DNA from 4 places in the Rahnella sp. PD4 genome. Region 3 is predicted to be linked to each of the others. Evidence: predicted binding sites of a transcription regulator. Region 3 holds the regulator's gene; each other region holds the start of a gene.
What was found. Region 3 encodes Fur, which represses iron uptake genes when iron is present. Its sites were predicted from a motif close to ATAATAATGAGAACNACTATCAA; they were not measured.
Positions count from the first base shown of each region.

Region 1 (7,658 bases), on a different contig from region 3:
TATTCCGGCACCACAATGCCAATATCTGCATTGTTTCCTTCGCGCACAGTGCGCAATGCATCGTAGCCGGTAGAGAGTTCGCCACCCCAGTGCTCTTCAATTTTCAGGCGCCCATGGGATTCTTTTTCAATCGCCGGAAATAATACATCTTTGATAAAGCGGGTGCGCATTGCGCCCAGCGGTTCGTGATCGGTGTATCGCAAGGTCGTGGCAGAAACAACCGCCGGTAACAAGAGTAAAGCGAGGGCAAGTGCCAGAGGTTTTCTGATTAAGTCCATGTAATCTCACATTTCGGTTGGGTAAAACCAGAGTTTATCTGCTGAACCCCAATGTGGACGTGCGTGAAAACAGGTTATTTGCGTAAAATTAAAAAAGCGTCATGTTTGCACATGACGCTCCTGATTTTGCCCGGTTGAGTATTATCGGTTAGAAATCGACGTTCACACCCAGCTGGAAGCTGCGCCCCGGCATCACGGCCAGCGCTTTATTGTATTCATCCTGATTAGTGGTTTCGGTCAGCGTACGGCTGCTCAGGTAATCCCAGTATTTGCGGTCGGTGATGTTGTAAACACCGCCGCTGAGCTTGACGTTCTTCGCGACTTTCCAGTAGGCCGTTGCATCCACCATACCGTAACCCGGCACATTCATGTATTCGGTGGTGGAGCCGGTGATTGGCGTACCGGCATTGGTATAGCTCTGTCGGCTGGTCGCTTCGGCTTTTTTGCCTTTCACGAAGGTTGCCGTCAGGGCGGTTCCGTAGACGCCGGATGGCGCATCCCATGCCACGCCTGCCACAAATTTCATTGGCGGTACGCTGTCGAGATCCACGTATTTGTCACCGTCGTAGCTGGATTTCGATTCACCCTTGGCATAACCCAGTGCGAAGGTGGTGCTCAGGCCATCAACGTGGCTAAACCAGGTGCCGTAGTTAATTTTGGTACTCAGATCGCCACCGTAGATAAACGCTTCATCGCGGTTTTCTGCCTGATAAATTGTATAGATATTGGATGGCACGTTGGTGAACATACCCGGGCTGCCCGCGCGGGTGTAACGGGTATTAGCAATGAAGTTTTTGTAGGTGTTATAGAAGAGGGAAGTCCTGAAGGTCACGCCTTCCGTGGCTTCGCCTTTCATACCCCATTCAAAGTTATTGCTGGTTTCGGTTTTCAGGTCAGTGTTACCGATCAGCGCATACTGACCACGTCCTGCATAGTTAGAACCGAGGTTCCAGGAACCGTAAAGCTGGCTGGCATCCGGGAACTGCGCGCCGCGCTGGTACTGCAGATAAGTCATCAGTTTAGGGGTGATGTCATAGGTGAAGGCCAGCGATGGCAGAGCCTGCGTATCGGAGTTGGCTTTACCGTACAGGGTGGAAACCTGATCTTCAGAAACGATGCTGTTAGACAAGTCTGACAGATTTTGTGCCTTGGTATTCTGATATGCGACACGCACCGCAGGCACTACAGAGAAGTTATGGCCGCCGAGGTCAAACTTAACGGTGTCTTGCAGGAAGCCGCCGAGGATATACGTCCGGCTGTTGGCTTCCGGTTGCATGATGGTCGTGAAAGCACTTTGGTCCGGGCTTTCGCGGAACGGACGTTCGGTGTTGGACACGCGACCGTTGATACCGGCACTTAACTCATGGCGACCCAGCGTTTTCAGCCAGCTGGTTTCTGCGCCGTAGGTGTTTACATCGTAGTTCGAGTAGACATTCATCATCTGCTTGCTTTCGTTTGGCAGATAAGTGTTGTCGTGCGCCTGAGTATATTGGTAATAGACTTTCGAGACGATGGCATCCACGTAATCGTTGAACGGCGTCCATTCGTCTTTCAGGCTTGCACCCCAGCGGCGGGTGTTACTTTGCTGCTGTGCGGTGCCAAGAATCGCGCTGCCCGCGTTGTTCCAGGTATCGTAATGGGTGTGGTTTACTTTTTCGTAGTAATCAAGGGTGCCGGTGACTTTATGGGCGTCATTAGGCTGCCAGATTACCGACGTCATGATGGCGTCAGAGTGCCAGTTGGCCGGATACGCATCCAGCGTTCCGCTGTTGTTGCTGGTTTCCTGACCGTCGCGGCGGCTGATGGCGATCAGGCCACGCAGGGTTTCGTCACCGGCGGCAGCGGTGATGCCGTTGTGCCAGGAACGGTCTGAGGAATCATAATCAGACTGGTAACCGAAATAAGTTTCCTTGCCAGGACGCAGGTAATCGTCGGCAGATTTTGGCAGGAAAGAAACGGCACCACCGATGGAGGTGTTGGCACGGTCGGCTGATGTGGCACCGGATTCAATATCCACCTGACCATAAATATACGGGTCAATGTAATCACGGCCAATACCAAAGGTATTCAGCCCCGCACGACTGACGTAGCTGCGCCCGGTGGCGCTTGGCTGCGGAATACCGTCGACATCAATGCCTACGCGGTTGCTTTCCAGGCCGCGAATGTTATAGCCGGTATAACCGCTACGGTCAAAACCGCTTTTGCCGTTGCCGGAGCCGCCACTCGCGCCGGTCGCGGTGATCAGCGGCTCATAACGCATAATAGTCCCGAAATCATTACCGCCTTTGCGCTGCATTTCGGCTGCTGTGAGGGTGGTTTTCGAACCCGGTTTTTTATCCGGCATCGTTTCGGTGACCGTCATGACTTCTTCATTGTTCTGCGCCAGATCCTGAGCTGTACGCACCGCCGGTTTTTTTTTGATGGCTTCAGAAGATTGCGTATTGTTTGCGGTGAGATCGGTATTGTCTTTCACGGCTTCCGCTGCATTTACATGAAATGTGGTGGTGAGAATCGTCCCCATGAAAATGACGTTTTTCACTAAACCCTGCTGTGTAAAGGATGTGAACATTTGTTTTTGTCCTGCACTAATTTTTAGAGTTCTGCTCGCATTTACTGCCTTTCGACAAAACAGACGCACTGGTCATCTGCATTCAATTCTTCCCTGAAAAAGCCATTATCCTTATAAAGTATGGGCTTACCTGGCGTCAGCGCCCATCCCGGCTTTTTGAGAATGATAATGATACTGATAATTGTTATCAACAAAATGATATAAAAAAATGCATTCCTTAACAAAATTTATCCCGTCTGTTCTCAGGGAGAGATAAAGGCGAGGTGAAAAATACAGGGAAAAGAAGACAGCGCATTACACTTTATGGGGTTGAATAAAATATAACTAAGATATATCTTTCAACAAAACTTACGCATAAGAGAGAAACTGATGGCACAACATCGCACTGAAACCCCTGCCGCAAACTTGCCGGTCCGTGTCAAAAATGATCTGGTTTTCCGTCATATCACGGTCAAACAGAGTGAAAGCCTATCAGGCTGTTTTAAAAGGATTATTTTAAGCGGTGACGCGCTGAAAGGTTTTACGTCAGGCGGCTTTGATGACCATATCAAATTGTTTTTTCCGGCAAATCCGGGGGATGTGATTACGCCACCGGCAGTGACCGAAGAAGGCATTGTGTGGGGTGAAGGAGCACGCCCGCTGAACCGCGAATATACGCCGCTGCACTTTGATGCTCAGAGCAACGAACTGACACTGGATTTTTATATTCACGACGGTGGTGTCGCCAGCGAATGGGCGGCCGGCGCAAAGCCGGGCGATAAACTGATCATTGGCGGACCGCGTGGTTCACTGATTATTCCTGCCGGTTACAAATGGCAGCTCTATATCTGCGACGAAACCGGTCTTCCGGCGGTGAAACGCCGTCTGCGCGAACTGAAACAGGCCGGTTCAGATGCCAATATCACCGTGCTGGCGAAAGTGAGAGATGTGAGTTGTGTCAGCTACTTAGATGAAGAAAATGATGTCAGCATCGACTGGATTATCAGCGATACGCACGGCGGTTATCAGGAAGAGGATGCGGTCGTGAAGAAGGTGAAAAGCCTGCTTCTGCCGGAAAGTGATTACTACATCTGGGCGACCGGTGAAGGCAAATTCGCGAAAGGGCTGAATGACTATTTCGTTGAAACCTGCGGACTCGATCCAAACTTCGTGCGTTGTGTGGCTTATTGGCATAATAAGTAACGATGATGAATCATAAACACCGCCGTGAAAGAATGTTCGAAACGGGTGACATCCGTCTGCTGATGCTGCATTTTTTGCAGCAGCGTTGCGCCCATGGTTATGAGCTGATCAAAGCCATTGAAGAATTATCTAAAGGTGAATACACGCCGAGTGCCAGTATCATTTATCCGAATCTGACATTTTTAGAAGAACAGGGGCTGATTTCAGCCAGCCAGGAAGAGGGCGGGAAGAAGCAATATTCGATCACACCGGAAGGTGCGCAGTCACTGGCCGGGCAGGAAGAACTGCTCGGCTCAGTGACAGAGAAACTGCATTCACTGGCGATTTTGTCAAACAATCGCAGTATTCCGGAAATGCAGCGTGCGATAAATAATATCCGCATGGCGCTTAATCTGCGGCTGGCGAAAGGCCCGATCGAACAGGAAACCTTGTATAAAATCACGGATGCATTAGATCGTGCGACCAAAGAAATTGAGCGCAGTTAAGCCGCACCTCAGAAAGTATAAAGCCTTCCGGTCGGAGGCTTTATACTTTCAGGATAGTCACATCTCTTCAGGCCATGGCGTTAAGATCTCGTAACCGGTTTTCGTTACCGCAATCATATGTTCCCACTGTGCGGATAACGAGTGGTCTTTGGTGACCACGGTCCAGCCATCGGGCATGACTTTATTTTGTTTTTTACCGGCATTCAGCATCGGTTCGATGGTAAATAACATCCCTTCCTGTAAAACCAGTCCGCGGCCTTGCTCGCCGTAATGCAGCACTTGCGGATCTTCGTGATAACCCATACCGATGCCGTGTCCGCAATACTCTTCCACGATGGAAAAGCCTTCGCGTCTGGCGACAGCGGCAATCGCATAACCCACATCGCCAAGCGTTGCACCCGGACGCACCACTTCAATGCCCGCCATCATCGCTTCAAACGTGGTATCTACCAGACGGCGGGCCAGAATACCCGGTTCGCCCGCGTAATACATACGGCTGGTGTCGCCGTACCAGCCGTCTTTGATAAGCGCCACGTCGATGTTGACGATGTCGCCTTTTTTCAGCGCTTTGTCAGAAGGAATGCCATGACAAATGACGTGATTGACGGAGGTACAGGTGGTTTTCTGATAGCCGTGATAACCGATATTGGCCGGGATCGCCTGCAATTCATTGACGATAAAATCGTGGCAGATGCGATCCAGTTCATTGGTGGTGACACCCGGTACAACGTAGGGTGTGATCATATGCAATACACGCGCTGCCAGTTTGCCGGCAATACGGGCTTTATCGAGGCCTTCCGGCGTTTTGACCATGCGGTTATTATTGACGAAATACCGGCTATCTAAAGCATTATTCATTGCTTGCCTTCCTGTGTGTGGCACCCACGTTTAACAACGTGCGGATACTGCCTGCGTTTTCATCCGATTCCACGCTACACCGCACCAGCAATTGCGAAATTTCGCTGTGCGTCATGTCGGGGTGCGTTTCCATCAGCATGCCAATTTTCATCCAGTGCTCGGCCTGTGCGTTCATCGAACGCGTATAAGCCATGCTGGCAATACGCAAATTCTCGTGCATCAGTTCTGAAATCTTAATGATACCCATGGGTTGCCTCAGCAGTATACGAATCATATATATTTTATATACTACGCATGAAATAGATGAAACTCAACCGGCACGTTTCATGACACCTTTGGGACATTGGCGTATATTGTGGTGACTTTTCAATCTCTTATCTGAAATTTTTACTCTAAAAGGTTCACATGAAATCTACAAGTAAGTTACTTATCGGCCTTGTTTGTGTCATGGCGCTTTCTGGCTGCGCGCGTACCGAGCCGGTATCCACGCCGCATACCACGCTGGTAACACATAATTCAGCAAGTCAGATCAGGACCGCTATTATCGACGCAGGACAAAAACGTGGCTGGATAATGACGGATGGCGCACCGGGCGTAATTAACGGTCATCTGAATAACCGTGAGCACAAAGCCGATATCCGTATTACCTATAACACCAGCGGCTACACCATTAATTATGTCGGCAGCACTAACCTGCTGGCAGAGAAAGGCGAGATCCACCGCAGTTATAACCATTGGGTGAATAATCTCGACAATGATATTCAGATTCGCCTGGCGTCCAGTGCCACAAAGTAATGAATATTTGAATTAAGTCTTCATCATCGGGTTATTCAGGTTTAACAAAAAGCAAAACGCCCCCGCTGAACAGACGGAGGCGTTTTGGCTACAGAGTCGAAGGGGAAAGCGCTTTACTGGCTCATTGCCCCTTTTTTCATGTTGTCTTTGGACATGGAATCTTTCGACATGCTGTCTTTCTTCATGTGATCTTTCGACATACAGTCTTTGCCCATACTGTCTTTCGCCATGTTGTCTTTGCTCATGCTGTCTTTTTTCATGCAATCTTTCGACATGTGGCCCATGGTGTCTTTCTTCGCCATCGCGTCAGCGGCATAGGTGGTGCTCACTGCGCCCATCATCAGACAAGCCGACATCATCATTACAGTTAACTTTTTCATGGTAAATCCTTCTCTTAGGTTTTGATATACAAAGGGTTTTATGGATAATGTTCAGCTTCCGCCGAACCAGTTGTAGCCCTGATCCTCCCAGTAGCCACCGGTAAATTTGTTTGTAATTTCAATCACTTCTATATGTTTTGGATTCTTGTAGCCGAGTTTGGTTGGCATTCTGAGTTTCATCGGAAAACCGTATTTACGCGGTAAAATCTGGCCGTCATAAGTCAGCGCCAACAGGGTTTGCGGATGCAGCGCCGTCGCCATATCAATGCTGGTGTAATACTCGTCGGCGCATTTGAAACTGACATATTCCGCCGTGAGATCTGCCCCAATCAGGCGCAGAAAATCACCGAACGGCACGCCGCCCCATTTGCCAATCGCGCTCCAGCCTTCGACACAAATGTGTCGCGTCACCTGACTGACCTGCGCCATTTTGTACAGCGCTGGCAGTGACCATTCGCGTTTATCCAGTGCCAGACCGGCGATTTTCAGGCGATAGTCGTTGCCGTCGACTTGTGGCGCGTCGTCTTCGGCATAGAACGCATTAAACGGAAACGGACGGGTGATCATCGATTCGGCATACACCGGCGCGAGACGCGTTGAGCCGAACAGCCAGCCCTGTACGCGATCATTGAAACCGGAGATTTTGCCGAGTGCGTTTTCCACGCTGGCGTTATCGCTGATATCGCAGCCGGTCAGCATCGCGACGCCGCCGAGCGTCAGCCCGCGCTGTAAAAACAGGCGACGGGAAGGCGCATCCAGTTCGCGGATAATCTGTTTTTTGGCTTCCTGTACAATCGCTTCGCTGTCGGCGGTGCTGAAAATCTGGCTGATGCTTTTTTTAATGAGTTTTTTCATGGGTTTTCCTCAGCGACCGCGCAGCATGGCAATCAGCGTTTTCGGCACCAGTGCCACCATCACGATATGCAGCACCACAAATGCCACCAGCGAAGCCATCGCCAGAAAATGTACGTAACGCGCTGTATCGAAGCCGCCCATCAGTTCGCGCAGCAACGGGAATTGCACGGATTTCCATACCACCAGCCCGGAAAGTACCAGCACGATGCCGTCGAACATCACGAACACATATGCCGCGCGCTGCACCATGTTGTAG
Region 1 is NZ_JBLZQF010000004.1:473,480-481,137, reverse strand. Features, by position in the region: gene dctP (TRAP transporter substrate-binding protein DctP) at 1-278, opposite strand, end outside; gene ACOZIO_RS13885 (TonB-dependent receptor domain-containing protein) at 427-2,799, opposite strand; gene ACOZIO_RS13880 (siderophore-interacting protein) at 3,217-4,029, shown strand; gene ACOZIO_RS13875 (PadR family transcriptional regulator) at 4,032-4,514, shown strand; gene map (type I methionyl aminopeptidase) at 4,572-5,327, opposite strand; gene ACOZIO_RS13865 (ParD-like family protein) at 5,365-5,619, opposite strand; gene ACOZIO_RS13860 (hypothetical protein) at 5,778-6,167, shown strand; gene ACOZIO_RS13855 (pentapeptide MXKDX repeat protein) at 6,281-6,547, opposite strand; gene ACOZIO_RS13850 (molybdopterin-dependent oxidoreductase) at 6,599-7,402, opposite strand; gene ACOZIO_RS13845 (cytochrome b/b6 domain-containing protein) at 7,412-7,658, opposite strand, start outside.
Region 1: the regulator Fur is predicted to act here: its motif matches at 3,016-3,038, upstream of ACOZIO_RS13880 (siderophore-interacting protein).

Region 2 (7,658 bases), on a different contig from region 3:
CAAAGCTTTCCAGCTCGATCAGCGTCGGTTTCACAAAAGTACCGCGGCTCCACTCCTGCTGGTCAGCGGTAAATTCCTGCGTGGCCTGATACACGGTGCGGCCTTTGGCACGCATCGCATCGATATGTTTTTCGATACCGGCTTTGGCTTCGGCGTCGATCACCGGCCCGATATCGGTACTCAGACGCTCCGGATTGCCCATGCGGCACTCCGCCATCGCACCGCGCAGCATTTGCAGCGTGTGATCGGCGACATCCTCCTGAATGCATAACACACGCAGAGCTGAACAACGCTGGCCGGCACTGTCAAAGGCCGAGGCCACCACGTCCATGACCACCTGTTCGGTCAGCGCGGAAGAATCAACAATCATGGCGTTCAGGCCGCCGGTTTCGGCGATAAGGGGGGTCGGACGTCCCTGCGGATCCAGACGACCGGCAATGTTGCGTTGCAAGATACCCGCGACATCCGTCGAACCGGTAAACAGCACACCTCGGACACGTTCGTCATTCACCAGCTGCGAACCGACCGTTTCCCCCTGACCGGGCAGCAGTTGCAATACGCCAGCCGGTACACCGGCTTCATGCAGAATGCCCACGGCCAGCGCAGCGACCAGCGGCGTTTGTTCAGCGGGTTTTGCCAGTACGCTGTTGCCTGCGGCCAGCGCGGCGGCAATCTGACCGGTAAAGATCGCCAGCGGGAAGTTCCACGGACTGATACAGACCACCGGCCCCAGCGGACGGTGTGTGTCATTGGCGAAATCTTCGCGGATCTGCCCGGCGTAATAATGCAGGAAATCTACGGCCTCACGCACTTCAGCGATGGCGTTATTAAAGGTTTTTCCTGCCTCGCGCACCAGCACACCAAGCAGATTTTGCAACTGCGCTTCCATCAGTTCTGCGCCGCGTTGCAGGATGGCGGCACGTTCTTCGGGAGGTGTCGCAAACCATATCGCACCGGCAGCGGTTGAGGCATCCAGCGCCCGGCCAATTTCGGCTTGTGTGGCTTCACGGACGTACCCAACGATGTCGCTGTTCTCAGAGGGATTGATCACCGGCAGGAATTCGCCATCATCCGTCTGCGCATCAATTATTGGTTGTGCTTTTACCGGATGGCTGGCGCTTTGCAGCAGGGCGCTGGACAGGGATGCCAGGCGGTGTTCGCTGGACATGTCCAGACCCGCAGAGTTGACGCGTTTGTCACCGTAAAGATTGCGCGGCAGTGCGATACGCGGGTGCGGTAGTCCGACCTGACCTTCACTGGCGGCCAGCGCTTCAACTGCCAGAACCGGATCGGCAACCAGTTCCCCGATCGGTAACGTGGCATCAGCGATACGGTTAACAAAGGACGTGTTCGCACCATTTTCCAGCAGACGACGCACCAGATACGCCAGCAGCGTTTCATGTGTACCGACCGGGGCATAAATACGGCACGGGCGGTTCAGTTTGCCGTCAGAAATTTTCCCCACCACCTGCTCGTACAGCGGTTCACCCATGCCGTGCAGACACTGGAATTCGTACTGTCCCGGATAATAGTTATTTCCGGCCAGTTGATAAATCGCCGCCACGGTGTGGGCGTTATGCGTTGCGAACTGCGGATAAATCAGGTTTGGCACGGCCAGCAGTTTACGGGCGCAGGCCAGATAGGAAACATCGGTGTAAACCTTGCGGGTATAAACCGGATAATCCTCCAGACCGTCCATTTGCGCGCGCTTAATTTCGCTGTCCCAGTACGCGCCTTTCACCAGGCGGATCATCAGACGGCGGCGGCTGCGCTGTGCCAGATTGGTCAGGTAATCAATGACCATCGGACAACGTTTCTGATACGCCTGGATCACGAAGCCGATACCGTTCCAGCCGGCCAGTTCCGGTTCAAAGCACAGTTTTTCCAGCAAATCGAGAGAGATTTCCAGACGGTCAGCTTCTTCGGCATCAATGTTAATGCCGATGTCGTAACTGCGTGCCAGCAATGTCAGCGAAAGCAGGCGCGGATACAATTCTTCCATCACACGTTCATATTGCGCCCGGCTGTAACGCGGGTGCAGGGCGGAAAGTTTGATGGAAATGCCGGGGCCTTCATAAATGCCGCGACCATTGGATGCCTTGCCAATGGCATTGATCGCCTGCTGATAAGACAGTAAATAGGCCTGGGCATCTTTTCCGGTCAGCGCGGCTTCTCCCAGCATGTCGTAGGAATAGCGGAAACCTTTTTCTTCATGTTTACGGGCATTGGCCAGCGCTTCGGCGATGGTTTCACCGGTTACAAACTGTTCGCCCATCAGGCGCATCGCCATGTCCACGCCTTTGCGGATCAGGGGTTCACCGCTTTTACCGATAATACGGTTCAGAGATTTTGACAGACTTGCTTCATTGTGTGTCGCGACCAGTTTTCCGGTGAACAGCAAACCCCAGGTTGCGGCGTTAACGAACAGCGACGGGCTGCGTCCCAGATGTGAATGCCAGTTACCGTTGCTGATTTTGTCGCGGATTAACGCATCGCGTGTCGGTTTGTCGGGGATACGCAGCAATGCTTCCGCCAGACACATCAGCGCTACGCCTTCCTGAGAAGACAGAGAGAACTCCTGCAACAGGCTTTGCACCATCCCGGCGCGGCCGTTTGCACTCTTTTGGTTTCTGAGTCTGGTGGCGATATCAGCCGCGAGTTTCAGCGCTGCATCATTGAGCGGGGCAGGCAGACGCGCCTGTTCAAGCAGCATGGATACGGCTTCAGGCTCAGGGCGGCGATAGGCGGCGGTGATAGCCGAGCGGCTGACCGACTGTGGCAGAATTTGCTCAGCGAAATCAAGGAATGGCTGATGGGCTTCCTGAACAGGTTGTACAGCGGCATCTTCCGCACCTTCAGGTGCAGCGCCATTCAGTGCCGGAATTTCCGGCAGTGTATCGCCGTTTTCCAGCCGTTCAAGATAGGAAAATATCGCTTGTTTGATCAGCCAGTGCGGCGTGCGGTCAATTTTGTGAGCCGCTTCTTTTAGCCTGTCACGCGTACCTTCATCCAGCTTCACGCCCATCGTGGTCATACCCATGCGCAAACACTCCATATGAAAAATTTCAGGTGAATTCGTTATCTTTATGTCGAGCAATATCTTCTATGTTGCAACCTTGTGCAACCTTGTTAATGCATGAAGTGTGCCTGTTGTGATTCACCTGGCATTTTTAACAAGAAAATAACGGCATGGATCTTGCCTGTCTTGTCATGGCGTCAATATCAAGGGTTATATCGGGTGCAACTTTCCGCGCTGCAAAGTACAACCCGTATTGCGGATAACTGTGATGGAGGGTGAATTTTGTGTATTTGAAATGTTAAAAATATTGAAAAGTGGATAAGGCTAAACCAGTATCCGGCTCGACAGTAATTTTGAATAAAAACCATACAGAGTCAGTGACTATATAAAAATATGGAGAGTCTTGCTGCAACCTTTAGAGGTTTCAGCCATCATCTCGCCCCGGCAGGTTTTTGGCAGCACTTCGGGTGGAGTGCTGCCGGGACAGACAGGTGCCGGACAACATCGCAAAAAATAAGAAAGTGGAGAATGGAATGACAATGAACACACCGATGCTGGTGACGTTTTGTGTTTATATTTTCGGGATGATTTTGATTGGGCTCATCGCGTATCTACGAACCAAAAACTTTGATGATTATATTTTGGGCGGACGCAGTCTGGGCAGCGTGGTCACGGCGCTGTCCGCCGGTGCTTCCGACATGAGTGGCTGGTTGTTAATGGGGCTGCCGGGTGCGATTTTTATTTCCGGCATTTCGGAAAGTTGGATCGCGATTGGTCTGACTATCGGCGCATACCTGAACTGGAAACTGGTGGCGGGGCGGCTACGTGTACACACCGAAGCCAATAACAATGCGCTGACGTTGCCGGATTACTTTACGCATCGTTTTGAAGATTCGAGCAAGCTGCTGCGCATTATTTCCGCGATTGTGATTTTGGTGTTCTTCACCATTTATTGTGCCTCCGGCATCGTGGCCGGTGCACGTCTGTTTGAAAGCACCTTCGGCATGACGTACCAGACCGCGCTGTGGGCCGGCGCGGCGGCGACTATCCTTTATACCTTTATCGGCGGTTTTCTGGCCGTCAGCTGGACCGATACCGTGCAGGCCAGCCTGATGATTTTCGCACTGATCCTGACACCGGTTATCGTCATCCTCGCCGTTGGCGGCATTGATACCTCGATGATGGTCATCAAAGCCAAAAATCCTGAATACACTGATATGTTTAAGGGCATGAATCTGGTGGCGATACTGTCATTGCTGGGCTGGGGGCTGGGCTATTTCGGTCAGCCGCACATTCTGGCGCGTTTCATGGCGGCCGATTCTCACTTCACTATCCGCAGAGCGCGCCGTATCAGCATGACATGGATGATTTTATGTCTGGCAGGTACCATCGCTGTAGGATTCTTCGGCATCGCGTACTTCAGCAATAATCCGGCTGAAGCGGGCAACGTGACGCAAAACGGTGAGCGCGTGTTCATCGAGCTGGCGAAAATTCTGTTCAACCCGTGGATTGCCGGGATCTTGTTGTCCGCTATTCTGGCAGCGGTCATGAGTACCCTGAGTTGTCAGCTACTGGTGTGTTCAAGCGCCATTACTGAAGATTTCTACAAAGCTTTTCTGCGAAAAGGCGCGAGTCAGCGCGAACTTGTGTGGGTGGGGCGTGCAATGGTGCTGATCGTGGCGCTGATTGCTATTGCGCTGGCTGCCAACCCGCAAAACCGGGTTCTCGGTTTGGTCAGTTATGCCTGGGCCGGTTTCGGTGCCGCATTCGGGCCGGTGATCCTGATTTCCGTGATGTGGAAACGTATGACGCGTAACGGTGCACTGGCGGGGATGTTGGTCGGTGCAATAACGGTGATCCTGTGGAAACAATATGGCTGGGCTGAATTATACGAAATCATTCCCGGTTTCATTTTCGCGTCACTGGCTATCTGGATTGTCAGCCTGACGGGGCGTAAGCCTTCCGCCGCTGTTGAGCAGCGTTTCACCGCCGCGGAAGCGGAATATAAAACTGTTTAACCGATAATCTCCTGTTGTGTCACTCAGACCGGGGTCATTCAGGCCCCGGTTTTCAGCATTTTCCGCCGCATAAGCCTTCCGTCCTGATTTTTTCATGTGTATTTACCGATCCCCTTTCAAAAAAAGGATCGGTTGCCTCTTGTATTTCTTTTGGCAAGAATGATAATCACTATCGTTTCTTTTTACTTTTCTTTACAGAAGCCTCATACATTCTGTGGTTCGTCAGAATTCAGGGGCCGGGAGCTCGTCATGTTCGTTCCGTTTCTCATTATGTTTCGCGAAGGGCTGGAAGCTGCGCTGATCGTCAGCCTGATTGCCAGCTACCTCAAACGGACGCAGCGCGGGCAGTGGCTCGGTGTGGTCTGGATTGGCGTTTTCATCGCCGCTGCGCTGTGCCTGGCGCTCGGTCTTTTCATCAATGCCACGACCGGTGAGTTTCCGCAAAAACAACAGGAGCTGTTTGAAGGTATCGTCGCCGTCGTCGCGGTGTGCATTCTGACATACATGGTGTTCTGGATGCGCAAAGTGTCACGGTCTATCAAAGTGCATCTGGAAGGGGCGATTGATCATGCGCTGAATTCCGGTCGCGGTCAGGGCTGGGCACTGGTTGCGATGGTGTTTTTTGCGGTTGCGCGTGAAGGGCTGGAATCGGTGTTTTTCCTGCTGGCAGCCTTCCAGCAAGACGTGGGTATTGAAGCCCCGATCGGTGCAGTGCTTGGCCTCGGCGCGGCCATCGTGCTGGGTTTCCTGATTTATTACGGCGGCGTGAAACTGCATCTGGCGAAGTTTTTCAAATGGACCAGCCTGTTCATCCTGTTTGTCGCCGCCGGACTGGCTGCGGGCGCTATCCGCGCGTTCCACGAAGCGGGGTTGTGGAACCGTATGCAGGACATTGCCTTTGATCTGAGCGGGACTTTATCCACACACTCTTTATTTGGCACCTTGCTGGAAGGGATGTTCGGGTATCAGGAAGCGCCGACGGTCAGCGAAGTTGCGGTGTATTTCCTGTATCTGATCCCCGCGCTGTTCCTGTTCTTTATTCCACAGAGTAAATCGCCTGTGGCTGCGCCGGTTTCTGCCGGGCAAAAAACACAACGTTAATTTTATCAACTTCATTCCTCATTTTGCCCTTGCCACGGAGTTACACATGCCACATTTTCGCCGTAAAGCTTTACAGATCGCCCTGTTGTCCCTGCCGGCCTTTGCGCTGAGCGCCAACGCGCTGGCTGCTGATGTTCGTCAGGTCAAAATTGCTGTTAATGACAAACAATGTGAACCGATGACGCTGACCGTGCCGGCCGGTAAAACTCAGTTTGTTATCCATAACAACAGTCAGAAAAACCTGGAATGGGAAATCCTCAAAGGCGTGATGGTGGTGGAAGAACGTGAAAACGTGGCGCCGGGTTTCACGCAGAAAATGACGGCTAACCTTGAACCGGGCGAATACGACATGACCTGCGGCCTGCTGAGCAATCCGAAAGGTAAACTGACGGTTACCGCTGAAGGTACGGCCGCTTCCGGCAAGCCTGACGCCATGGCGCTGGTCGGCCCGATTGCGGAATACAAAGTGTATGTGACTCAGCAGGTGGCTGAACTGGTGGCACATACCAAAGCCTTTACGGACGCGGTGAAGAAGGGCGATCTGGCGAAAGCGCAATCCCTGTACGCTTCTACCCGTGTTTACTACGAGCGCATCGAACCGATTGCCGAACTGTTCTCTGATCTGGACGGCAGCATCGATGCCCGTGAAGATGATTTCGAGAAAAAAGCCGAAGATCCTAACTTCACCGGTTTCCACCGTCTGGAGAAAATCCTTTTCGCGGACAAAACCACCCAGGGCACCGAACCGTTTGCCGACAAGCTGTATGCCGATACCGTTGATTTGCAAAAACGTATCGCAGAGCTGACCTTCCCGCCAAGTAAAGTGGTCGGCGGCGCAGCGGGCCTGATTGAAGAAGTGGCCGCCAGCAAAATAAGCGGCGAAGAAGATCGTTACAGCCGCACTGATCTGTGGGATTTCCGGGCCAACCTTGATGGCGCACAGAAAATTGTCAATCTGCTGCGTCCGTTGCTGGTCAAAGCCGACAAACCGTTGCTGGATAAAATCGACGCCAACTTCAAAACCGTTGATGCGCTGCTGGACAAATATAAAACCAAAGACGGTTACGAGAATTACGAAAAACTGTCTGATGCGGACCGTAACGCAATGAAAGGTCCTATCACCACGCTGGCAGAAGACTTGTCCAAACTGCGCGGTGTACTTGGTTTAGATTGATATCTTTAGCGCCTCCCCCTGCGCAGGAGGAGGCGCTTTTAAATTCCTGAGGCATAGCAATGAGCAACAAAAACGATAATCAGAACGAAGTTTCTTCTTCCCGCCGCAGTTTACTCAAGGGCGTGGGATTGTTAGGCGGGGCATTTGCCCTGGGCGGCGCAGCCACAGCGCAGGCTGAGAAAACACCCGGAGCAAAGAACGAATATACACCAGGGACTGTTTCCCCTGACGAGCGCTGGGGTAAGCAACCCTATTATGGCGAGCATCAGGCGGGTATTTTAACGCCGCAACAGGCATCGATGATGCTGGTTTCCTTTGACGTGCTGGCCACTAACAAAGCTGATCT
Region 2 is NZ_JBLZQF010000001.1:635,731-643,388, reverse strand. Features, by position in the region: gene putA (trifunctional transcriptional regulator/proline dehydrogenase/L-glutamate gamma-semialdehyde dehydrogenase) at 1-3,040, opposite strand, end outside; gene putP (sodium/proline symporter PutP) at 3,553-5,037, shown strand; gene efeU (iron uptake transporter permease EfeU) at 5,287-6,138, shown strand; gene efeO (iron uptake system protein EfeO) at 6,185-7,312, shown strand; gene efeB (iron uptake transporter deferrochelatase/peroxidase subunit) at 7,372-7,658, shown strand, end outside.
Region 2: the regulator Fur is predicted to act here: its motif matches at 5,191-5,213, upstream of efeU (iron uptake transporter permease EfeU).

Region 3 (7,658 bases):
GCCCGCCAGTTTCCACAGGCCAAAGCGCATGTGGTGGCGGGAGCCGGTCACTGGGTGCATGCGGAAAGACCCGATGCGGTACTGCGCGCTGTGCACCGTTTCATCGATGTGGCCTGAGGTTTAACATCCTGGGGATAAATTGTGCAAAAAGTCTGCACAACTTAAGAAGTTATCATGAAATCAGGGCAATCAGGCGTTGTGAACCCCTGGGGCGCCAGTGTATGATTGCGCGCTATAATTTTGCCGCCCCGTTTTACTCACAGTGAGTCGCGGGGGGTGAATTGGGTCAGGGTTTCTTAGCCCGAAATGTGTGAAACGCTCGTCAGGAACGGCTTGCCGTTTCCCGATGTAAAAACTTCCCTGGTTGTACCTCTACCTATGGCAAAAGAACAACTGGATCGCACGACGATTGATCTGTTCGCAGATGACCGTCGTCCGGGGCGTCCAAAAACAAATCCGCTATCCCGTGATGAACAGCTCAGGATCAATAAGCGCAACCAGTTACGCCGCGATAAAGCGAGCGGCCTGCGTCGTGTGGAGCTGAAAATGAATGCCGATGCTGTTGACATGCTCAATAAGCTGGCAGAAGAACGCAATATCAGTCGTAGCGAATTGATTGAAGAGATGCTGCTGTCGCATCTTAACGGTCATGAAGGTTGATTGAAAAGCGGGTAACCCGATAAGGCTACCCGTTTGTTTTTCTTAATTATTCCACGCTAATTTACGTCTTCCCACTCAGAACGTTTCCCAGTTTTCAGCACTTTTTGCCGAAAGCCTGCCGGTATCAGGACGCAACAAGGGTGCTGAAATCGACTTCGCCGGACGTGAACCCACATTCGTGACGCTGTCTTTCAGCTTGAACGTTGCGACGGCGTTGTTGAGCAACGAAGCCTGTTCTTCCAGCGATACTGCGGCCTGTGACGCCTGTTCTACCAGTGCGGCGTTCTGTTGTGTAACGCTGTCCATTTCTGTGACCGCTACCGCTACCTGGCTGATTCCTTTACTTTGTTCGTCAGACGCAGACGCAATTTCCGCCATGATGTCGGTGACATGCGTAATTGAGCGCACCACTTCATTCATCGTCTGACCGGCGTTTTCAACAAGTTTCGAGCCGCTGTCGACGCGGGAAACCGATTCGCTGATGAGCTGTTCGATTTCTTTTGCAGCCTGCGCACTGCGTTGTGCCAGGCTGCGCACCTCGCTGGCAACCACTGCAAAACCACGCCCCTGCTCGCCTGCACGTGCTGCTTCTACTGCGGCATTCAGCGCCAGAATGTTGGTCTGGAAAGCGATGCTGTTAATCACGGAAGTGATTTCAGCAATTTTCTTCGAACTGCCGGAGATATCTTTCATGGTGCTGACCACATCCGCCACGATGTTGCCACCTTTCTGCGCAGTGGTAGAAGCTTCCATAACCAGCTGGCTGGCATGATGAGCGTTATCAGCATTGTGCTTAACCGTCGCAGTCAGTTCTTCCATGCTGGCAGCGGTTTCTTCCAGTGCAGATGCCTGCTCTTCCGTACGGGAAGATAAATCGTTGTTTCCGGCTGAAATTTCTGACGCGCCCTGATAGATGTGATTGGTGCAGTTGCGGATGGTCTGAACGGTATTCACCAGGCTAGACTGCATCAGGTTCAGTAACGGAATCAGCTTACCGGCGCAGTTTTTACCGAACTCATCCAGATAAAGTGTCAGATCGCCGCTTGCTATCACCGCGAAGTGATCACGGATTTTATCCAAGGGTTTCACCAGCGCCATGACCAGATAACGGTCAGTCAGTAATAAGATCACCAGCCCGATACCAAAGGCCGTCAGCAGAATCACTTTGCTGAATGAGGTCAGATGGGCAGACTGCCGTTGCGATGCATCAAAATCTACCGCGATCTGACCGCCGACTTTGTCCATCGAGACACCAAAACTGCGGCTCAGTGCAGGTACGGTAGTGTTGGCTAACTGGTTATATAACTCCGTGTTCTTACTGAAGGCTGCGTCGAACATTGGCGTGACGCCCTGGGTAATCAGATTTTCCCAATTGGTGATCAGTTCCTGCACGGCAACATCTTCCAGCCCCGGATGCGGCGCCGTTTTAAAATTAGCCAGTGCCTGGGTCAGCCCGGTGAGGGATTGTTTGGCGGTATCAAAAATTTCCGGACCTTTTGACGGATCGGCCTGAAGCTGTGCGACGGCACGCGTAAGGCGAGTTACGGTACGGAAATACTGATCATTTCCTTTATTGATCAGCGCCATATTATTGACCAGCTCGGTACTGTTTTTGGTATTTTGGGTCAGTGTGTCAAGGGAGGTAACGGTGTATAGGGAAACACCCGCCCACATGACACAAAAAATGCCAAGAATTGTTAACAAAGCGGCCCTGATGGTAATATTTTTTAAAAACTGCACGATATGCCTCTCTCGAAACATGACTGTTTCTGGCCTGAGGATTGAGGGGGATGCGGAGAATCAAGACAGGTAACCAGCAGGCAAGTGCCCCAGGACATGTTTGAACACCTCTCCGGGCATCGATTTCTTTATTATGTTGAGATTGCTCTCGCATCATCTATCGGCGGAATATTCTCGAAATTTAGTATTGTGACGACTTATTTCTTCAATTTGCGTTTGACCTTATTCAGCCTGAGGTTAACGCACCCTGCGTGAAAGCACACAAAGGCGATAACACTTAAAAATATTGCCCGATAAACTTATTCCCCAGCTAAGAAGGCGAGCAGAAGCATATTCTCCGCCGCACGAGTTTGCTATCATCTGCATTATTATTGCCTGCGTTGCAGAGCACTTCATTGAGAACAAGAGGTTAGGTAATCTTATGGCCGTTGTAGGTATCTTCTTTGGATCCGATACAGGTAACACCGAAAACATCGCAAAAATGATCCAGAAACAGTTGGGTAAAGATGTTGCAGAGGTGCATGACATTGCGAAGAGCAGCAAAGAGGATCTGGAAAAATTCGATATTTTGCTTATCGGTATTCCAACCTGGTATTACGGTGAAGCGCAGTGTGACTGGGACGACTTTTTCCCAACGCTGGAAGAGATAGATTTCGAAGGTAAGCTGGTTGCACTGTTTGGCTGTGGTGACCAGGAAGACTATGCCGAATATTTTTGCGATGCACTGGGCACCGTGCGCGATATCATTGAGCCACGCGGCGCAGTGATTGTCGGACACTGGCCTACCGAAGGGTATCACTTTGAAGCCTCTAAAGGCCTGGCTGATGATAAGCATTTCATAGGACTGGCAATTGACGAAGATCGCCAGCCGGAACTGACCAGTGAACGTGTTGATGCCTGGGTGAAACAGATCACAGAAGAACTCAGCCTTTCTGAAATTATTGGCTAAAAACCCTGTTGGCCCTGAGGATTTATTCTACAATTGAAGGGCCAAACTATTACTGAAATTAACAATTTAACTGCTACAAAATTGTAACTTTCGGTCGTATCAAGGTACACTGAGTTCCTCTGTTTTTTCTATCGATCAAGTCGTTGCATTACCAATGTGACCGGCAAATTGTGATCTTTATTAACAGGCTATCGTTGACGACAATTGGCACACTTGCGTAAACGAAGAGACTAAACGAATAATTTGTGCCGCCGATGCCACAGGCTGCATGCCTCAACTTGATTAGCACATAGTAACAGGACTGAATCCGCATGACTGACAACAACACCGCACTGAAGAAAGCTGGCTTAAAAGTCACGCTTCCGCGCCTCAAAATCCTGGAAGTGCTGCAAGCGCCGGAAGGTCATCACGTTAGTGCGGAAGATCTTTACAAGCAATTAATTGATATGGGTGAAGAAATTGGCCTGGCAACGGTTTACCGCGTTCTGAACCAGTTCGACGACGCCGGTATCGTTACCCGTCATAATTTCGAAGGCGGCAAGTCCGTATTCGAACTGACTCAGCAGCATCACCACGATCACCTCATCTGCCTGGATTGCGGACGTGTAATCGAATTTCGTGATGAGTATATTGAAGGCCGTCAGCGTGAGATTGCTAAGAAACACGGCATCAAACTGACCAACCATAGTCTGTATCTCTATGGTCATTGTGAAGCAGGTGATTGCCGCGAAGATGAGTCTTTGCACAACGATAAACCTGCGCACTAATATGGCATGTGGCAACCCCGTTGCCGACAGGCTGTGAATTCATTAACCGCTGAAAAGCGGTTTTTTTATGTCTGGATTTCAGCAACCCTAAAAAAACCCCGGCACGCCGGGGTTTGATTTCTGCGATTCGTTTTACGGTTTCGGAGCGTTATTGGCCCGGATTTCCTGCCATATCTTTCCGCAATCTGCGGCATACGCCTGACCATTACCGGTTTTGCGTGCCGTAAGACACTGCTGGTAATCCACCACGCGAACCGTTTCCTGTTCCGCAAATTTTTGGTGGGCTTTTTCCTGTTTCAGTACATTCAGCACCGCCTGACAGGATGCCAGTTTATCCGGATTGCCTTCCGCCGTATTAATACAGGCGCTGTAAGCCTCACGCGTTTTGGATATTTCAGCCTGACCGGCTGTCGGCGCACAACCCGCCAGCAGAACAGCGGATACCACGGTCATCAATAATTTATTCATCGACATAGCGACCTCAGAAAATAGTGAATGGAGCGATAACGATGAATTTCACGTCTTTTTCATCCTGGAAAATATTGCCGTATCCGCCGCCCCAGCTTGGAATATCCGAATGATTGTCATACTGGGTGTAATGCAGTTTGAACAATGTCCCTTTCGCACGGCCTTCCTGAATGGTGTACAGCGCATCCAGACTCCAGGCGCTTTCTTTCAGGCGCTGACTCTGGTCGTAAGCCGCGTTAGTGCTCGGCCTGGCATCCCATGCATAAACATAGGAGCCACCGACGGCTAAGCCCGGTAAATCCCATTTTGCCAGGTCATACAACACGCCTGCATATACTGCTTTTTCACCGTTAGCGTTGAAGTCCGAACGGTTGTCCCACCACACATCAAGACGGCCGTTTGAAGAGGAATACGTCGGCGTCATACGTTGCAGGAAGTAACCCTGGTTCCCTTCCGCTTTCACCATCGTCCCTTCCAGACGCCAGTTGAACTGACCCGTGGTATAGCCGAAAGTTAACGCCTGCAACCAGGCCAGACCATCATACAAACTGTTTGGATCATTTTTGTCACTGATACGATCTTCTGCCCCATAGAACTGATAGCTGGTAGTCAGCGGATTGCCCAGCAAATCTATTTTGTACGAGGCTTTGCCAAAGTACTGATCGACATAACTTTCAGCCTGACCAAACGCGCCTTCCAGCACGAAGTCATTTTTAAAGTCATATTTCGCACCGAGGGAGTGAATATAAGAAACGCCGGTTTTCTTATCATTCTGGCGGAAATCATCCATTTCCAGATGCCAGGGCGATTTATATTCGTCGGCCCACATATAGGAGAAACTCAGTTCACCCGCATCACCGAAATCATGTTTATACCCGGCTTCCGCACCGCGATAAGTCCCCGGCATGAAGCTCCAGTGCGGTGCGATCAACGTCTGCCCTGTGGGCTGAATATAGCCCGCATGTCCCCAGAATCCGCCATATTTAAATTTACCGGCCGCTTTGTAGAGACTGACCCCGCCTTTATCACCTGAGTAATCCTCGTCATAAGCGTGGTTTTTAGAAGAGAATGCAATTTCGTTTGGATGAGTGCTGTCACTGGCTTCGGCTAATTCAATGGCGGTGAAGGCCGCAACGTCGATACCAAACATGTCCCAGGCATAACCAGAGGAAAAATCGAGATTCAGGTTAGCAGTGGAGTGTGAAAGGTTAGTCGCGTATTTGTTGTAGTCGGAATTATTGACGGTGACTTTTGAGCCATCCGGACGGGTTTCTTCTTTGGTTTTGTTCAAATCTTTGCGGTCACGTTCACGCTGCCAGTAATACACGCCACCGGTCAGTGTGGAATCATCGATAAAACCGGCCGCGCTGGCCTCGTGTGAAAACATCATTCCGCCACTCAGTAAAGTGCCGGCGAGAGAATACATGGCAGGTTTCAGGTAAGCCGATCCCCTGCCCCTGTTAAGGTGCTTGTGCATAGAGATTCCTCATTTTGACTAAAAATTTCGTGCAAAAACCCAAACGGGTATCAAAATCGGCCGTCAGAGACGTAACCGGTTAAATCAACATTAAGAGTATTTTTCGCGACGCGAATTATCAATGGGTAATTAATCATTGATCATCGAAGTATGACAAAGTGCACATAAAAATGAAAAAATGTAACTATATGTCTTAAGGCAGGATCAGACCGACAGATTATTTAAAAAGAGAGAATAAACAAGTCACTAAGTTTTACTGAGGAAAGGTTAAAACGTTTCAGCCACGGAAAGCACTGGAAATGAGCGTTTAAAAATCATACATCGGGAACACATTAATTCGCGACGAAAACCAATTTTTTGCAGTAGCAAAATAAAACCCGGACATAAAAAAACGCAGCCTGAGCTGCGTTTTTAAACCCTTATCGCGATGACTTTTATGCGACCGGTTTACTTTCCCATGTATCACGCAGGCCCACGGTACGGTTAAATACCAGATGTTCCGCGCCGGAGTAGCGACTGTCAGCGCAGAAATAACCTTCACGCTCGAACTGCAGGCTGATTTCAGCCTGAGCAGACACCAGCGACGGTTCAACAAAACCGTGCGCAATCACCAGAGACTCCGGGTTGATTGTGGTCAGGAAATCTTCTGCCTGCCCCGGGTTGGCAACATTGAACAGACGGTCATACAAGCGGAACTCAGCCGGTTTACCTTCTGAAGCCGAAACCCAGTGGATCACACCTTTCACCTTGCGGCCATCGGCAGGATCTTTACTGAGGGTGTCGATATCGTAAGAGCAGAAAATCGTGGTGATATTCCCTTCTGCGTCTTTCTCGATACGTTCTGCTTTGATCACATAGGCATTACGCAGACGCACTTCTTTGCCCAACACCAGACGCTTGTACTGTTTATTGGCTTCTTCACGGAAATCGGCCTGATCGATGTAAATCTCACGGGTAAACGGTACTTCGCGGCTGCCCATTTCCGGTTTGTTCGGATGGTTCGGCATCTTCACCCACTGCACAGCATCACCCGTAAAGTTTTCAATGATCACTTTAACCGGATTGATCACTGCCATAGCGCGCGGTGCATTCTCGTTCAGATCGTCACGGATACAGGATTCCAGCGCCATCATTTCAACGTTGTTATCCTGCTTGGTCACACCGATACGACGGCAGAATTCACGGATTGAAGCAGCGGTGTAACCCCGGCGACGCAGGCCCGACACCGTCGGCATACGCGGATCGTCCCAGCCTTCAACAATCTTCTCCGTTACCAACAGGTTCAGCTTACGCTTGGACATGATGGAATATTCTAGATTCAGACGGGAGAATTCGTACTGACGCGGGTGGCAGGGAATAGAAATATTATCCAGAACCCAGTCGTAGAGACGACGGTTATCCTGGAATTCCAGCGTACACAGCGAATGGGTGATCCCTTCCAGCGCATCGGAAATGCAGTGGGTAAAATCGTACATCGGATAGATGCACCATTTTTTACCGGTCTGGTGGTGTTCTGCGAACTTAATACGGTACAGAACCGGATCACGCATGACAAAGAATGGCGAGGCCATGTCGATTTTAGCACGCAGACAGGCAG
Region 3 is NZ_JBLZQF010000008.1:63,713-71,370, reverse strand. Features, by position in the region: gene ybfF (esterase) at 1-117, shown strand, start outside; gene ybfE (LexA regulated protein) at 379-660, shown strand; gene ACOZIO_RS18705 (methyl-accepting chemotaxis protein) at 736-2,400, opposite strand; gene fldA (flavodoxin FldA) at 2,822-3,349, shown strand; gene fur (ferric iron uptake transcriptional regulator) at 3,661-4,116, shown strand; gene chiQ (ChiQ/YbfN family lipoprotein) at 4,249-4,584, opposite strand; gene chiP (chitoporin ChiP) at 4,598-6,010, opposite strand; gene glnS (glutamine--tRNA ligase) at 6,496-7,658, opposite strand, start outside.

Region 4 (7,658 bases), on a different contig from region 3:
TGCGTCGATGTGTGCTGAGATACCGATATTGCGGTAGCGCTCGATTGGCGTTTTGCGAGCCATATAACGTCCTTACTGGTTGATGGCTAAGTTGGCGGAGAGTGGTTTTCACGTCCCGTCACAAAGTAATGGGTACTAAAATTCTTAATGCGAAGAGTATACTACAATTGTACGTGTATAATCGTACAATTATTTTATTCTATCGATGAAATCGGTCAGTGGCCGTCGCGTTGTACAGCAGCAGAGGGATAGGCTATATTGCGCGGCCGCCGATGAGCGTCGTTAACGTAAAGGAACAATATGATAGCCAACCACCCTGAGCGGGAGCAGATCCGCCTCGAAAATGTTCTGACTGCGCTGGGAAATCCGTTACGCCTGGCCGTTGTGCGCACGCTGGCCAAAGGTGGCGAGCATCCCTGCGGCACGTTATTGCAGGGTTTGTCGAAATCGACGCTGACCCATCACTGGCGTGTATTACGTGACAGCGGTGTCATCTGGCAGCGCCCGGACGGCCGCGCCAATTTGCTTTCACTGCGCCGCGACGATCTGGACGCGCGCTTCCCCGGCCTGCTCGATTCTCTGCTGAATGCCATCGAATCTGACGGCATTACGCTGGAATCCACCCGCAAACACATTTCCGGGCAACATCTTTAATCTGCCTTCAGTTGCGTTTTCACGAGATCGCAAAACATATTGATTATAGCGGATGAATGACTGTCTTCCCGCCGCGCAAGATACAACGGTGCGCTAAGTTGTGTGGCGGTGTCCAGCGGCAAAAATACCACGCCGTCTCCGCCCAGCCGGGTCATGGATTCCGGCACAATAGAAATCCCCAGTCCGGCACCGACCAGACTCAGACAGGAAGTTAAACGCGGCGCTTCCTGCACAATGTGCGGACTGAAACCGGCGCGGACATATGCCCCGAGTATGGCATCGTACAACCCCTGCCCGGCCCGCCGCCGGTATAAGACAAAAGGTTCGTTACTCAGATCTTCAAGTCTGAGCGGCTGACCGGCCGTTTGCGACGCCAGTTTGTGCCCCGCCGGCACGGCCACCCACATCGGTTCATCCAGCACTTTTTCCATTTCTAATTCCGGCATATCTTTGACCCGCATGCGCACAAAAGCGACATCCAGCTCCCCCGCCACCACGGCGGACAGCAACTCGCCGCTGCCACTTTCCTCAAGCTGAGTACTGACCGCCGGATAAATTGTCCGATAGCGGCGCAGCAGTGCGGGGACGAAGGTATGCAGCGCGGCGGAACTGGTAAAACCGATGCGGATCCGTCCCTGTTCGCCCTGCGCAGCGCGGCGCATGGCGGCACTGAGCTGAGCGGCGCGCGCCAGCACGGCACGGGCCTCCTGTAATAACACTTCACCCGCTTCGGTCGGAACAACACCGCGCGGCAGGCGCTCTAATAAAGAGATACCAAATTCCTGTTCAAGTCCCTGTAACAGGCGCGTCAGCGGTGGCTGCTGGATAAACAGCAGTTCTGCGGCGCGGGTAATGCTGCCCGCTTCCACCACGGTGACAAACGCATTCAGACGTTTCAGTTCAATCATATCCATACCTACAGAGTATCTTTCGCCATTAATAAATGCATTAGACATCATGGCACATCCACGCGCATGATCCTTAACAGAATTTTACGTCTCAGGTGGCTTTGAATGACTTTAAGGGGGTGTGTGAAAATGTCAGCACAAACGCAGGATAAATTAATGACTGATACAGAGGTTCAGAGCGCGCCGCAGCCCGGTTGCCGGCAACTGTTTATGGGTTTTTTCATCCTTGGCCTGACCGGTTTCGGTGGCGTATTGCCCATGGCGCGGCACATGCTGGTGGAAAAACGCCGCTGGCTGACTGCAGATCAGTTCACCGAACTGCTCGGACTGTGCCAGTTTTTACCCGGCGGTAATATTATTAATCTGTCGGTCGCCCTGGGGATGGAGTTTCGCGGGTTACGTGGCGCATTATCGGCGCTGCTCGGGCTGATCCTCGCACCGACGATTTGCGTGGTGCTGCTCGGCCTGGTGTATGCACGTTATCAGAACCAACCGCTGGTGGAACATCTGTTCGCCGGGATGGCGGCCGCCGCCGCCGGTTTACTGCTCTCGACCGGCATCAAAATGCTCGCCCCGTTACGGGGTAAATGGTTGCAACTGGCGCTGGTCGCTGTCGGTGTGATGGCGATTGCTGCGTTCCGCATGCCTATGCTGCCCGTCATGCTGGTGCTGGCCCCGGTCAGTATTTTCATCTGCGCGAGGAGTAAATTCTGATGCCGGTTCTGCTTTCTCTTGCCCTGTTATTTACCGAACTTTCCGTGCTGGCATTTGGTGGCGGAAATACCATTCTGCCTGAGATGCAACGGGCGGTGGTACAGGTGCATCACTGGATGAGCGCGCAGGAATTCAGCGCCCTGTTCGCTCTGGCGCAGGCCGCTCCCGGCCCGAATATGATGATCGTGCCGCTGATTGGCTGGCAGGTTGCCGGATGGTCAGGCCTGCTGGTGTCCTCGCTGGCAAAATTTGGCCCGTCCTCGATTATTACGCTTATTGTGATGGGCGGCTGGAAACGTTACAAAGACCGTCCCTGGCGGCAAATTGTGCAGCGCGGGCTGGTACCGGTAACCGTCGGGCTGGTGGTATCAAGCGGATTACTGATCGCCAAAGCGTCAGCGACCACACTGCCCCTGGCTGGGGTGATCGCGCTGTGCACGCTGCTGTCGCTGAGTAAGCGAATCCATCCGTTGTGGGTGCTGAGCGCCGGTGCGGTGCTGGGTCTGGCCTTTGGTTAAGCGTCCTTACAACGAAAAAGGCTGCCATAAGGCAGCCTTGGCGTGATATCCGGCGCGATTAAGAACAGAACACGCGGGCTTCACGCGGGGTATAGATACCAAACGTCACGACACCCAGAAGACCGTTGACGAAAGTTTGTTGTGATTCAACACGAACCACTTTATCTGCGCCACCGCAAACTTTAGCCGCATCAATGGTTTTTTTCTGGCCAATACCGCTGACGAAGAAGTGATGCGTGGTCACTTGCTTAGGCGCGGTCGCAATACCCTGGCCCATGTTGAAAGTTTGCTGTGCACAGCCGGATAACAGTACGGCAACAGCCGCAGCAAAAATCACCTTTTTCATGACAATCCCTTATAGAAGACCTTAAATGGCCATTAAGCCTCAGTAGCCGTCTGCAGGTATGCCCCATAACGAAACGGGACGAACCAACAGATCCAAAGGGGGTTATCGGAAGATTGACGAAAAAATGTAGGCTAAAGAGTGAAAAAAGTCGGTTTATTGTGGTTTTTAATTGAGAAGCCGCTCTCAGCATCTGTCCGATAAATAGCGTATTGATAATTCATTGAGTTTTTATATATAAAAAACGTTAAGGATGATAATGAAAAGTAAACCTCTGAGCCTTGCCAGTGCTGCCCTTTTGCTTTCTGCCACTGCCTCCGCCACCCCTATCCAGCCTGACCTCAGCCAGCGTGACGTAACACGGCTGACCGTTGACGGATTGCAGTTCAAGGATCTCAATCATTCCGGGAAACTGGAACCTTATGAAGACTGGCGGTTGACGCCGCAGGCACGCGCAGCGGATCTGGTGAAACGCATGACGCTGGAAGAAAAAGCCGGTGTGATGATGCACGGTTCCGCACCGACCGCCAGCAGTCCGGTTGGGGCCGGGACGTATTATGATACAGATGCGGCGGAAAAGATGATTGCCGGCGCCAAAGTGAACAGTCTGATCACCCGGCTTTCTGCGGATGATCCGGCCGTGATGGCCCGGGAAAACAATAAACTGCAACAGATTGCCGAAAACACCCGACTCGGCATTCCGGTCACCATCAGCAGCGATCCGCGTAACTCATTTGAATATCTGGTCGGCGCGAGTACCTCTTCCGGTAAATTCACCCGGTGGCCGGAAACTTTAGGACTGGCAGCGATTGGGGATGAAAAACTTACCCGTCGTTACGCCGATATTGTCCGTCAGGAATATCTGGCCGTCGGCATTCGTGAGGCACTTTCACCGCAGGCTGATCTGGCAACAGAGCCACGTTGGGCACGTATCAGCGGTACCTTCGGCGAAGATCCGACGCGGGTGCACAACATGGTGCGCGGTTATATCGAAGGGATGCAAAACGGTGCCGACGGGCTCAATCAGGGCAGCGTGATCGCTGTGGTCAAACATTGGGTCGGGTACGGTGCGGCTGAAAACGGTTTCGACAGTCACAATGTTTACGGCAAAAACGCCGTCTTCCCCGGCAACAATCTCAAAGAACACATTTATCCTTTTACCGGCGCGTTTGAAGCCAATGTCGCCAGCGTAATGCCGACGTATTCGATCCTGAAAAATGTCTCCGTGGACGGTAAACCGCTCGAACAGGTCGGAGCCGGATTCAGCCATCAGTTGCTGACCGATATTCTGCGCGGACAATACGGTTTCAAAGGCGTCATTCTCAGCGACTGGCTGATCACCAGCAATTGTGAAAATGATTGCCTGAACGGTTCGCCGCAAGGCAAAGAACCGGTGCCGGGCGGCATGTCATGGGGCGTTGAAAACCTGACGCCGCAGCAGCGTTTCGTGAAAGCCGTGCAGGCGGGTGTTGATCAGTTTGGCGGCGTGACCGACTCGCAGTTGCTGGTCAATGCGGTGAATGAAAAGCAGCTGACTGAACAGCGTCTGGACGAATCTGTCGTGCGTATTCTTGAACAAAAATTCAGGACCGGTCTGTTTGAAAATCCGTATGTCGATGTGCAGTACGCCACCCGGACCGTCGGGCGGGCTGACTGGCAAAAAGAAGCCGATGCGGCTCAGGGACATTCGCTGGTACTGCTGCAAAACACCGGCGACGTGCTGCCGCTGAAAAAAGGCAAAAAAATCTGGCTGTATGGCATCGGACCGCAGGCCGCAAAAGCAGCCGGTTTTACCGTGGTGGATACGCCGGAGAAAGCCGATATTGCGCTGATCCGCGCCCATGCGCCGTATGAACAACCACATAAAGCCTGGTTCTTCGGCAAACGCCATCATGAAGGTTCACTGGCCTTTACCGGCGACAATGCGGATTATCAGGCCATTGTGAAAGCCAGCAAAGCGGTGCCGACAATCGTGACTGTTTATCTCGACCGTCCGGCGATCCTGACCAATGTGACAGACAAAGCGAAAGCGGTTATCGGTAATTTTGGTGTCAGCGATACCGTGCTGTTTACCCGTCTGACCAGCCCTGAAGCTTATACCGGAAAGCTACCGTTTGAACTGCCATCGTCTGAGGAAGCGGTGCTCAGACAACAATCCGATATGCCGCATGACAGCGAAAACCCGCTGTTTGACATTGGCTTCGGGCTGGCGCGTTAAGCCCGGTTAACCGGTGACCCGTGCCAGCACAAAACCGTCCCAGCCTTTGCTGCCGACGGTTTGCAGCGCGGTCGCAGATAAACGCGGCTCCTGTTCGATCATCTCAATGAAGCGACGCACGCCCTGTACCCGGGCGTCGTCGCTGTGCGGATCCACCACCGCACCCTCCCGCACCACGTTATCGCCAATAATCAATGTACCCGGTTTCGACAGTTTCAGCGCCCACTCGAGATACAACGGATTACCCGGTTTGTCTGCATCAATGAAAATCAGATCAAACGGGGCTTCTGCCTGAAGCCCTGGCAGCGTTTGGGCGGCAGGACCGACGTGTAAGGTAATTTTGTCCTGCAAACCGGCCAGTTCAATATTGGTTTTTGCGACACGGGCGTGATGCGGATCGGCTTCCAGTGTCACGACTTTTCCGAGCGCCGGTAATGCCCGCGCCAGCCAGAGTGTGCTGTACGCGCCGAGCGTGCCGATTTCCAAAACTTTTTGCGCGCCGGTAATTTGTGCCAGGAGCGCCAGTAATTTCCCCTGATTGGGTGCCACATCGTGCGCGGGTAAACCGGCCTGATGGTTATTTTTCAGCACCTGTTCCAGAACCGGATCGCTTTCCACGAGATGACTTACCAGATAATCATCGACCGCAGCCCATTTCCCGTTGTACTCCTCCTGACTCCCCTGACTCATTTTCGCCTCCCGGCAGTGAATTTTAGGTAATGAAAATATTTAAAAATGCCCTATTAACCGTAATCACTCGCGGCCATTTTTGCCCGAATTTTTAGTGCCACTCTCAAAAAACCCTCGTTTTCATCAGGTTAAAAATGCGTCACCTCACACTTTTTGAAGAAAGTTCCCTTGAATTTACAAAATAATAATGATAACAATTATCATTAAGTTTAACATTTGCCAGGTTTGGTTACGTTACCGTCTGTCACGTATAGCCGTTTTTAGGCGGAACAAATGTTGGCTTTTGGGTTTATTACACATGCATCAATTAATCACTCAATAATTTATTGAGTTATTTATAGGGATTATGAATATGTTGTTGGCTTTCCCCCTCAAACGCTCGGTGCTCATGTGCGCGCTGGCAATGCCGGTTGCCTCAATGGCAGCTGAAGACACCGTCATTGTCAAAGCCGCGCCTGCGGATACCGCCGATGCGCCGACCCAGGGTTACAGCGCGAAAACCAGTAAAAGCGCGACCAAAACGGATCAGCCGCTGATTACCACGGGCCAGGCTGTTTCTGTCGTGACCCGTCAGCAAATGACGGATCAGAATGCCACCACCGTCAACGCTGCGCTGAACTATACACCGGGCGTATTCACCAACTTTGCCGGCGGCGCAACGCGTTATGACACCATCTCCCTGCGCGGTTTCCATGGCGGTGACGTCAACAACACCTTCCTCGATGGCCTGCGTATCCTCAGCGATGGCTCGACCTACAACTCCATCCAGGTTGACCCATGGTTCCTGGAACGCATTGATGTGGTGAAAGGCCCCTCTTCTGCCCTCTACGGTCAGAGCATTCCTGGCGGCGTGGTGGTGGAATCGACCAAGCGCCCGCAGTTTGCTGAAGAGGGTCATTTCCAGCTTTCCGGTGGCACGCAAAATACTAAAGGCGGCGCGTTCGACTACACCAACGCCATCAATGATCAGCTGGCGTTCCGTCTGACCGGTATGACCCGCAGCAGCGATACGCAGTATGATCATCAGCGTGAAGAGCGTTACGCGATTTCGCCACAACTGTTGTGGACGCCGGATGAAAACACCTCGCTGTTACTTCGCGCGTATCTGCAAAAAGATCCGTCCGGTGGCTACCATGCCGCCGTTCCGGCTGACGGCAGCCTCTATGGACAGAAACTGAGCCGCGGTTTCTTTGATGGTGAAAGCACGCGCAATCAGTTCAAACGCTGGGAACAAATCTACAGCTACGAATTCCAGCATGCATTTAACGATGTATGGTCATTCCGCCAGAACGCCAACTACACCCATTCCAATACCGAACTGGATCAGGTGTATCAGGCCGGCTGGAATGCGGATCGTACCGAGATGAGCCGTTATTATTCCGGTGAAAAATCATCCCTGGATACCTTCGCGATCGATAACCAGCTTGAAGCGGATTTCGCCACCGGCGAACTGGCGCATAAAGTGGTGCTGGGCTTTGACTATTCCCACTTTATCAATGATGTGAAATCTGACGCTGCTTACGCTGAAAACCTCAACCCGTACACCGGCGTGGGCGGTGATGCACTGGATTATTACAGCCTTAAACGCGGTAAAAACCGTTATGAGCAGATGG
Region 4 is NZ_JBLZQF010000001.1:110,273-117,930, reverse strand. Features, by position in the region: gene fusA (elongation factor G) at 1-63, opposite strand, end outside; gene ACOZIO_RS00520 (ArsR/SmtB family transcription factor) at 301-654, shown strand; gene ACOZIO_RS00515 (LysR family transcriptional regulator) at 651-1,568, opposite strand; gene ACOZIO_RS00510 (chromate transporter) at 1,692-2,276, shown strand; gene ACOZIO_RS00505 (chromate transporter) at 2,276-2,794, shown strand; gene ACOZIO_RS00500 (Bor family protein) at 2,853-3,140, opposite strand; gene ACOZIO_RS00495 (glycoside hydrolase family 3 N-terminal domain-containing protein) at 3,397-5,355, shown strand; gene ACOZIO_RS00490 (O-methyltransferase) at 5,362-6,045, opposite strand; gene ACOZIO_RS00485 (TonB-dependent siderophore receptor) at 6,398-7,658, shown strand, end outside.
Region 4: the regulator Fur is predicted to act here: its motif matches at 6,227-6,249, upstream of ACOZIO_RS00485 (TonB-dependent siderophore receptor).